3 regions of the Enterobacter sp. 186315 genome follow, and region 3 is predicted to be linked to each of the others. Evidence: predicted binding sites of a transcription regulator. Region 3 holds the regulator's gene; each other region holds the start of a gene.
The links. Region 3 encodes CRP, which controls carbon source genes, mostly activating them, when cyclic AMP is high. Its sites were predicted from a motif close to ATGTGANNNNNNTCACAT; they were not measured.
Positions count from the first base shown of each region.

Region 1: the regulator CRP is predicted to act here: its motif matches at 1,942-1,959, upstream of aaeR (HTH-type transcriptional activator AaeR).
Region 2: the regulator CRP is predicted to act here: its motif matches at 1,742-1,759, upstream of focA (formate transporter FocA).

Region 1 is NZ_JBPTTK010000009.1:174,339-177,620, reverse strand. Features, by position in the region: gene tldD (metalloprotease TldD) at 1-896, shown strand, start outside; gene aaeR (HTH-type transcriptional activator AaeR) at 998-1,924, opposite strand; gene aaeX (p-hydroxybenzoic acid efflux pump operon protein AaeX) at 2,104-2,307, shown strand; gene aaeA (p-hydroxybenzoic acid efflux pump subunit AaeA) at 2,315-3,247, shown strand; gene aaeB (p-hydroxybenzoic acid efflux pump subunit AaeB) at 3,253-3,282, shown strand, end outside.
Region 2 is NZ_JBPTTK010000006.1:182,722-186,003, reverse strand. Features, by position in the region: gene ycaO (30S ribosomal protein S12 methylthiotransferase accessory factor YcaO) at 1-1,411, shown strand, start outside; gene focA (formate transporter FocA) at 1,818-2,675, shown strand; gene pflB (formate C-acetyltransferase) at 2,727-3,282, shown strand, end outside.
Region 3 is NZ_JBPTTK010000024.1:22,031-25,312, reverse strand. Features, by position in the region: gene ACSVHP_RS19940 (YccS/YhfK family putative transporter) at 1-1,229, opposite strand, end outside; gene crp (cAMP-activated global transcriptional regulator CRP) at 1,287-1,919, opposite strand; gene ACSVHP_RS19930 (OsmC family protein) at 2,232-2,636, shown strand; gene ACSVHP_RS19925 (phosphoribulokinase) at 2,703-3,282, opposite strand, start outside.

The sequences.
Region 1 (3,282 bases), on a different contig from region 3:
GACTTTCCATCAGCGTGCAGGTCGAAGACGACGGCAAGCGCGAGCGCGGTTCAAGCGGCGGCGGCGGTCGTTTTGGCTATGACTGGTTCCTGGGCGACGTTGACGGTGAACCGCGCGCGGACGCGTGGGCGAAAGAGGCCGTGCGCATGGCGCTGGTGAATCTGTCTGCGGTTGCCGCTCCGGCGGGGACCTTGCCGGTAGTGCTGGGCGCAGGCTGGCCGGGCGTGCTGCTGCACGAAGCGGTGGGCCATGGTCTGGAAGGCGACTTCAACCGTCGCGGCACTTCCGTGTTCAGCGGTCAGATGGGACAGCTGGTCTCCTCTGAACTCTGCACCATCGTGGACGACGGCACCATGCAGGATCGCCGCGGCTCTGTCGCCATCGACGATGAAGGTACGCCAGGTCAGTACAACGTGCTGATCGAAAACGGCGTGCTGAAAGGCTACATGCAGGACAAGCTCAACGCGCGTCTGATGGGCGTAGCGCCAACCGGAAACGGTCGTCGCGAATCTTATGCGCACCTGCCGATGCCGCGCATGACCAACACCTACATGCTGCCGGGCCAATCGACTCCGCAGGAGATTATCGAATCCGTGGATTACGGTATCTTCGCGCCAAACTTTGGCGGCGGCCAGGTGGATATCACCTCCGGTAAGTTTGTCTTCTCGACTTCAGAAGCCTACCTGATTGAGAAGGGCAAAGTGACCAAAGCGGTGAAGGGCGCGACTCTGATTGGTTCCGGTATCGAAGCGATGCAGCAGATTTCGATGGTCGGCAACGATCTTAAGCTGGATAACGGCGTCGGCGTCTGCGGTAAAGAGGGCCAAAGCCTGCCGGTGGGTGTCGGTCAGCCAACGCTGAAAGTGGAAGGTCTGACGGTCGGCGGCACGGCGTAACTTTATGTTTCCCTCACCCCGGCCCTCTCCCACAGGGAGAGGGTGGAAAATGTTCCCTCTCCCTGTGGGAGAGGGTTAGGGTGAGGGAAAAATGTCGAAGTCTACTCCTTCCTTCTCCCCCGCATCCCCTGGAACAGCTCCGCCACTTCGACAAAATAGTCGGTCAGATAGTTAATACATACCTGCACCTTAAGCGGCAGCTTGTCCTTTTCGGTATACAGGGCGTAGACCGGGCGCGGATCGGACTGATAGCGCGGGAATAAGATCTCCAGCACGCCGCTGTTGATCTCGTCGATCACCCACATCAGCGGCACGTAGGCGATCCCGGCACCGGCCACCAGCCAGCGTGAGATGGTCATGGGATCGTTTGTCACAAAGCGGCCTTCCGGCAGCAGTTTGGTCGACAGCCCTTCCGGAGCTATCAGCTCGAATTCGTTGTCCGGGCGAACGCTGTACTCCAGCCAGGAGTGGTTGCTGAGATCGGCGGGTTTTTCCGGCACGCCGTACTGGGCGAGATAGCTTTTTGACGCGCAGACCACCATCGGCATACTGCCCAGGCGGCGGGAAAAGAGGCTGGAATCTTGCAGCGCACCCACGCGGATCACCAGATCAAGTCCGTCGGCAATCAGGTCGGGGGCGGGAATGCCCGTTACCAGGTTAACCGTTAATCCGGGGTACTCTTTCAGCATTTCTGCTGTCATACCGGCGAGGACATTTTGTGCCATAGTTGAAGAACAGCCGATACGCAGCGTGCCGATAGGGGTGTTGTTGAACGCGTAAAGTTGCTCGTGGACCTCCTGCACCTCCTGCAACATGCGCCGACAGCCCTGATAGTAAATCTTACCTGCTTCGGTCAGCCCAATGCTGCGGGTGCTGCGGTTCAACAGCTTGACCTGGAGTTCATCTTCCAGTTTAGAGACAGTCTGGCTGATGGACGACACGCTCATCTGAAGCTGTCGCGCGGCGGCGGTAAAAGAGCCAAGTTCAACCACTTTGGCAAAGACGGACATACGTTTTAAACGTTCCATTGTTCACTCTGGCTTAAAAGTGATTTAGATCACATATTATAGATAACAGCATAACAGTTACGTTAATATATTATTAATTACATAACGGCCATGCCCCTCTCGCCCGGCTTTTCCTGCTCTTCTGCGATGGCGTGTGCTGAAAAATTCTGTCGCCTGCATTCTCTCTAATCAAGGTCAACATGAGTCTGTTTCCCGTTATCGTGGTGTTCGGTCTTTCGTTCCCACCGATATTCTTTGAGCTTCTTTTATCACTGGCGATTTTCTGGCTGGTGCGCAAGGTGCTGGTTCCGACCGGGATCTACGATTTCGTCTGGCATCCTGCATTGTTTAATACCGCGCTGTATTGCTGCCTGTTTTACCTGATATCGCGCATGTTTGTCTGAGGTTGATGTGAAAACGCTAACAAGAAAAATCTCCCGCACCGCCATCACTATGGCACTGGTTATCCTCGCGTTCATTGCTATTTTCCGAGCCTGGGTTTATTACACCGAATCCCCCTGGACCCGCGACGCGCGCTTTAGCGCGGATGTGGTGGCGATCGCCCCCGACGTCGCCGGTCTTATCACCGCCGTGAATGTACACGACAACCAGCTGGTAAAAAAAGATCAGGTGCTGTTCACCATCGACCAGCCGCGTTACCAGAAAGCCTTAGAGCAGGCTGATGCCGACGTCGCCTACTACCAGGCGCTGGCGGCGGAAAAACGTCGTGAAGCAGGGCGTCGAAACCAGCTGGGTATTCAGGCGATGTCCCGTGAAGAGATCGACCAGTCTAACAACGTGCTGCAAACCGTGCTGCACCAGCTGGCAAAATCCCAGGCCACGCGCGATCTGGCGAAACTCGATCTGGAGCGCACCGTGATCCGCGCGCCGTCCGACGGCTGGGTCACTAACCTTAACGTCTATACGGGCGAGTTTATTACCCGTGGCTCTACCGCCGTGGCGCTGGTGAAGCAAAACTCCTTCTACGTGCTGGCCTATATGGAAGAGACCAAGCTTGAGGGCGTGCGTCCGGGCTATCGTGCGGAGATCACCCCGCTTGGCAGCAACCGCGTGCTGAAAGGGACGGTCGACAGCGTGGCCGCCGGGGTAACGAACTCCAGCAGCACCAGCGATGCCAAAGGCATGGCGACCGTTGACTCTAACCTTGAGTGGGTGCGTCTGGCCCAGCGCGTGCCGGTGCGTATTCATCTCGACGAGCAGCAGGGCAACCTGTGGCCAGCGGGCACGACGGCGACGGTGGTGATCACCGGTGAAAAAGACCGTGATGCCAGCCAGGACTCTTTCTTCCGTAAAATCGCCCATCGCCTGCGCGAGTTTGGTTAATCGCTATGGGCATTTTTTCCATCGCCAGCCAGCAC
Region 2 (3,282 bases), on a different contig from region 3:
GCCGGAAGGCATTCTGGATGAGCGTCTGCGCGCGTTTTACGATGCGGACAACGAGCTGACCGCGAGTATGCTGGTTGATTTGCAGTCAGGTAATGACGAGCGCGGGATTTGTGCTCTGCCGTTTACCCGCCAGTCTGACGAGCAGACCGTCTATATTCCGATGAATATCGTGGGCAACCTGTACGTGTCTAACGGCATGTCAGCCGGTAACACCCGCAACGAAGCGCGCGTTCAGGGTCTGTCTGAAGTTTTCGAACGTCATATTAAAAACCGTATTATCGCCGAATCCATCAGCCTGCCAGAAATCCCGGCCGACGTGCTGGCGCGCTACCCTGGCGTGGTGGAATCCATCGCCAAACTGGAAGCAGAAGGTTTCCCAATTTTTGCCTACGACGGCTCGCTGGGCGGTAAATACCCGGTTATCTGCGTGGTGCTGTTCAACCCGGCTAACGGAACCTGCTTCGCCTCCTTCGGCGCGCACCCGGACTTTGGCGTGGCGCTGGAGCGTACCGTCACCGAGCTGTTACAGGGCCGCGGGCTGAAAGATCTGGACGTGTTTACCCCGCCGACGTTTGATGACGAAGAAGTGGCTGAACACGCGAACCTCGAAACCCACTTTATCGATTCCAGCGGTTTGATCTCATGGGATATGTTCAAGCAAGACGCCGACTACCCGTTCGTGGACTGGAGCTTTGCCGGAACAACCGAAGAGGAGTTCGCCACGCTGATGGCGATTTTCAACGCGGAAGATAAAGAAGTCTATATCGCCGACTACGAACACCTGAGCGTCTACGCATGCCGTATTCTGGTCCCGGGCATGTCTGATATTTATCCGGCAGAAGATTTGTGGCTGGCCAATAACAGCATGGGCGCGCATCATCGTGACACTATCCTCGCCCTGCCTGGCAGCGAGTGGGAAAAAGAAGATTATCTGAATCTGATCGCACAGCTGGACGATGAAGGCCACGATGACTTTACGCGCGTTCGTGAACTCTTAGGTCTGGCGACCGGCAAAGACAATGGCTGGTACACCCTGCGTATTGGCGAGCTGAAAGCGATGCTGGCACTGGCGGGCGGCGATCTGGATCAGGCGCTGGCGTGGACGGAATGGACGATGGAGTTCAACCAGTCGGTCTTCAGCCCGGAGCGCGCAAACTATTACCGCTGCCTGCAAACCCTGCTGCTGCTGGCACTGGAAGAAGATCGTCAGCCGCTGCAATACCTGAATGCGTTCGTGCGGATGTACGGTGCGGATGCGGTAGAAGCCGCCAGCGCGGCGCTGAGCGGTGAAGCGCCGTTCTATGGCCTTCAGGCTGTCGATAGCGATCTTAAGGCCTTCCCGGCACACCAGTCGCTGCTGAAGGCGTACGAGAAACTGCAAAAAGCAAAAGCCGCTTACTGGTCAAAATAAGCGCATACAACATTACAGACTGTAGGCGTATTCAATCGCCTGGGCTATATTACGGGGCAATTTCATTGCCCCGTTTTTTTATTTTTTTCGCAATGATTTTTAATTGTAATAATTAAGTTAATCACGGGTAAATATAATAATACTTATCCAGGTTTGACTGTTACTATTTATGATAAATACTCCATTTTAATTAACTGTTTTAAGGGAGCGCGAACAAAATAATTCAACTCTTTTCGTAACTTTTAAAATTTATTTTTATACGGATAATCAAATACTTACTCCGCATTTGCTGTAAAACCATACACATTGCGGGCCTATAAGCCAGGCGAGATATGATCTATATCAATTTCTCTTCTATAATGCTTTGTTAGTATCTCGTCGCCGACTTAATAAAGAGAGAGTTAGTGTGAAAGCTGACAACCCTTTTGATCTATTACTCCCAGCTGCGATGGCCAAAGTTGCCGAAGAAGCGGGTGTCTATAAAGCAACGAAGCACCCGATGAAAACCTTCTATCTGGCTATCACCGCGGGCGTGTTCATCTCGATTGCTTTTGTCTTCTACATCACCGCCACAACCGGTACTGCTGCAATGCCCTTCGGCATCGCGAAACTGATTGGTGGTATCTGCTTCTCACTGGGTCTGATTCTTTGCGTCATCTGCGGTGCTGACCTCTTCACCTCGACGGTGCTGATCGTTGTCGCGAAAGCCAGCGGAAGAATTACCTGGGGCCAACTGGCACGCAACTGGTTAAACGTCTACGTTGGAAACCTGGTTGGCTGTCTGCTCTTTGTTTTGTTGATGTGGCTTTCTGGCGAGTACATGACCGCCAACGGCGCCTGGGGACTCAACGTCCTGCAAACCGCCGACCACAAAATGCACCACACATTTATCGAAGCCGTCGCTCTCGGCATCCTCGCTAACCTCATGGTCTGCCTGGCTGTATGGATGAGCTACTCGGGTCGCAGCCTGATGGACAAAGCCTTAATTATGGTTCTGCCGGTTGCGATGTTTGTTGCCAGCGGCTTTGAGCACAGTATCGCGAATATGTTTATGATCCCGATGGGTATCGTCATCCGCGACTTTGCGAGCCCGGAGTTCTGGACCGCAGTTGGTTCATCCCCGGAAAGTTTCTCTCACCTGACTATCATGAACTTTATTACTGATAACCTGATCCCCGTCACTATTGGGAACATTATCGGTGGGGGTCTGCTAGTTGGGTTGACATACTGGGTCATTTATCTGCGTGGTGGCGACCATCATTGATGGTTACTTCAGGCAGAAAATAAAAAATCCACTTAAGAAGGTAGGTGTTACATGTCCGAGCTTAATGAAAAGTTAGCCACAGCCTGGGAAGGTTTTACTAAAGGTGACTGGCAGAATGAAGTAAACGTCCGTGACTTCATTCAGAAAAACTATACCCCGTATGAAGGTGACGAATCCTTCCTGGCTGGCGCAACTGACGCGACCACCAAGCTGTGGGACAGCGTAATGGAAGGCGTTAAACTGGAAAACCGCACTCACGCGCCAGTTGATTTTGACACCTCCGTTGCTTCCACCATCACTTCTCACGATGCTGGCTACATCAACAAAGCCCTTGAGAAAATCGTTGGTCTGCAAACTGAAGCACCACTGAAACGCGCGATTATCCCGTTCGGTGGTATCAAAATGGTTGAAGGTTCATGCAAAGCGTACAACCGCGAGCTGGACCCAATGCTGAAAAAAATCTTCACCGAATACCGTAAGACCCACAACCAGGGCGTATTCGATGTTTACACCAAAGACATTCTGAACTGCCGTAAGTCTGGCGTTCTGACTGGTCTGCCAGATGCGTATGGCCGTGGCCGTATCATCGGTGACTACCGTCGCGTTG
Region 3 (3,282 bases):
CGCACCCGCGTGGCGCCGTAGCCGTTTTGGGTCACGAACAGCACGGTCATTAAGATCCAGTAGGGCTTAGGCAGGTGCAGCGCCATCCCCATCAGGCTGGCGATGCTGAGCATCACGCTTATCCGCGCGGCGTTGCGCAGGGCGGCGGACTTAAGGGACAGATAGCTTTTCAGCGCGGGCAGCAGCGGCAGACGTTTTTGCTTGTCGGCCATCAGATCGCGCGGATAGAGCGGACGCTGGGTGCGCAGCACGCGCGCAATGCGGCTGAAGTGCCACGCGGCGAACTGCCCGACCGGGTTATCCGCGTGCTGACGGGCAATTTTCTCCAGCGCGCCAAGCTGTTTGTCCATGTTAAAACGCGTGGGGTAGCGGTGATAAAGAATGTCGTCCGCCAGCGTGCGCAGGCGTGCGGAAACGGTCTGGGCGTTCCAGCGGATCACCGCTTCGGCGTGGCTGCGCTCCACCAGCTTTTGCACCTCCTGCGGATGGTGAAGGCTGACGGAGATATGCTCCTGGAGATCGAGCCCCACCTGGAAAATGCGCAGCAGGCGCTTGTAGTCCTGGTTTTTATTGGCGGCGAGCATATGCAGCTGCTGATAACACTGGCTGATGAGATCCACCACCTTCTGCTGGCGGGTGAGCAGCGGCGGCAGCGACTTTTCCGGATCGGCGTGCTGGGTGAGCAGGGTATATTTCGCCTCGCAATAGTCCGCAAGCTGAACGTACAGCAGGCTCAGGGATTCGCGCAGCGGCTGTTCGCGCCACAGCCAGAACCAGAACCAGTTAAACAGCCCGTACCACAGCGTGCCGAGCGCGTAGATCAGCAGCGGCTCCCATATCGGCATGTTCCCGGCGAGGCTCAGGGTGAAGATGGCGGCAATCAGCGAGGCGGGCAGCAGCCGGGCGTGCAGCGAGCTAATTTCTGCCGTCACGCCGAGCGTCATCGCCAGCACGGTTAAGATCAGCGGGAGCGGGATATCGCGGGCCAGCAGCAGCTGCACGGCGAGGCTACAGCCTGCAAACAGGCAGCCGCCAATAATCAGGCGTTTGAAAAAGCGTTTGTGCGGCGTGTCCAGACCGGCAATGTTGCAGCAGGCGGGAACGAGGGAGAACAGCAGACCTTGTTGCAGATGGCCGAGCATCAGCCCCACGGCCACGGGAAGACATAACACCAGCGTTTGTCGCAGTGCATAGTTAACTTCCGGGTGATAGATCAGCCTGCGCCACATGGGGAATAGAGACAAAAACGGCGTGGCACCTCGCGATGCCACGCCGTTTGACCGGAATTAACGGGTCCCGTAAACCACGATAGTTTTACCGTGGGCGGAAATCAGGTTCTGGTCTTCGAGCATTTTCAGGATACGGCCAACCGTTTCACGAGAACAGCCGACGATCTGACCAATTTCCTGACGCGTGATTTTAATTTGCATACCGTCAGGGTGGGTCATGGCGTCTGGCTGTTTCGCCAGGTTCAGCAGCGTCTGTGCGATACGGCCTGTCACGTCCAGGAAGGCGAGGTTACCCACTTTCTCGGAGGTCACTTGCAGACGGCGCGCCATCTGGGAAGAGAGACGCATCAGGATGTCAGGGTTAACCTGAATCAGCTGACGGAATTTCTTGTAGGAGATTTCAGCCACTTCACACGCGGTTTTCGCACGAACCCAGGCGCTACGTTCCTGGCCTTCTTCAAACAGGCCCAGTTCACCGATGAAATCGCCCTGGTTCAGATAAGAAAGGATCATTTCTTTGCCTTCCTCATCTTTGATCAGCACTGCCACCGAGCCTTTAACGATGTAATACAACGTTTCCGCTTTTTCACCCTGGTGAATCAGCGTGCTCTTTGATGGATACTTATGAATATGGCAATGAGACAAGAACCATTCAAGTGTCGGGTCTGTTTGCGGTTTGCCAAGCACCATGCGCTGTTATCCTCTGTTATAAGCTGTCACCAGAGTCATAAGATGCATCCAGACTCTGGGGTTGCAATCGAATTCTTACCCATACCCTGGGAAGTCGGCTGTCGTAACATTATCGCAGCCAGTAAAGTTTGATGTCCTCTGCATACATGTGTAACGTCAATGTATTACTGTAGCATCCCGAGTGTTTTAGCATAGCTTTTGCCGCGTGTCTCCTGGTGTCTCGCTTCAGCATGATGCATGTCGCCTTCCGTTGCGAGAAATGTAACGCACGCGTAATCTGTCACCAAAAATGCAACGTTGGAGTTAATGAATATGCAAGCGCGTGTGAAATGGGTTGAAGGTTTAACGTTCCTGGGCGAATCCGCTTCCGGACACCAGATTTTGATGGACGGCAACTCCGGCGATAAAGCCCCAAGCCCAATGGAGATGGTGCTGATGGCGGCGGGCGGTTGCAGCGCGATTGACGTGGTGTCGATTTTGCAAAAAGGGCGTCATGACGTCACCGATTGCGAGGTAAAGCTTACTTCAGAACGTCGCGAAGAGGCTCCACGCTATTTCACCCACATTAATCTGCATTTTATCGTGACCGGAAAAGCGCTCAAGGACGCGGCGGTATCGCGCGCGGTTGACCTTTCTGCGGAGAAATACTGCTCTGTGGCGTTAATGCTGGAGAAAGCGGTAAAAATTACGCATTCGTTTGAGGTGATCGAAGCGTAACAAATTGGGCATCGTGCGCGTTGATGCCCTCACCCTGGCCCTCTCCCACAGGGAGAGGGAAAATGATCACTCGATCTGCTTCCCTTCCATCAACCGCTGCACCAGCGGGGTCATGATCAGCTCCATCGCCAGCCCCATTTTCCCGCCCGGAACCACTAAAGTATTCATATGAGAAATGAAAGAGCCTTGCAGCATCGCCAGCAGCCAGGGGTAATCGATGTTATCCAGATTGCGGAAATGGATGACCACAAAGCTCTCGTCCAGCGACGGGATGCCTTTGGCGGCAAACGGGTTTGAGGTGTCCACCGTCGGGACGCGCTGGAAGTTGATGTGGGTGCGGGAGAACTGCGGGGTCAGGAAGTTGATGTAATCTTCCATGGAACGCACCACCGAATCCATCACCGCCTCGCGGGAGTGCCCGCGCTCGCTCATATCGCGCGTCAGCTTCTGGATCCACTCCAGGTTCACAATCGGCACCACGCCCACCAGCAGATCCACATGGCGCGCCACGTCGTGTTGCGCGGTCACCACGCCGCCGTGCAGCCCTTCATAAAACAGCACGTCGGTCGGCTCAGGGAGCGGCTGCCACGGGGTAAAGGTCCCCGGCACCTGGTTCCAGGGCACCGCTTCATCGTAGGTGTGCAGA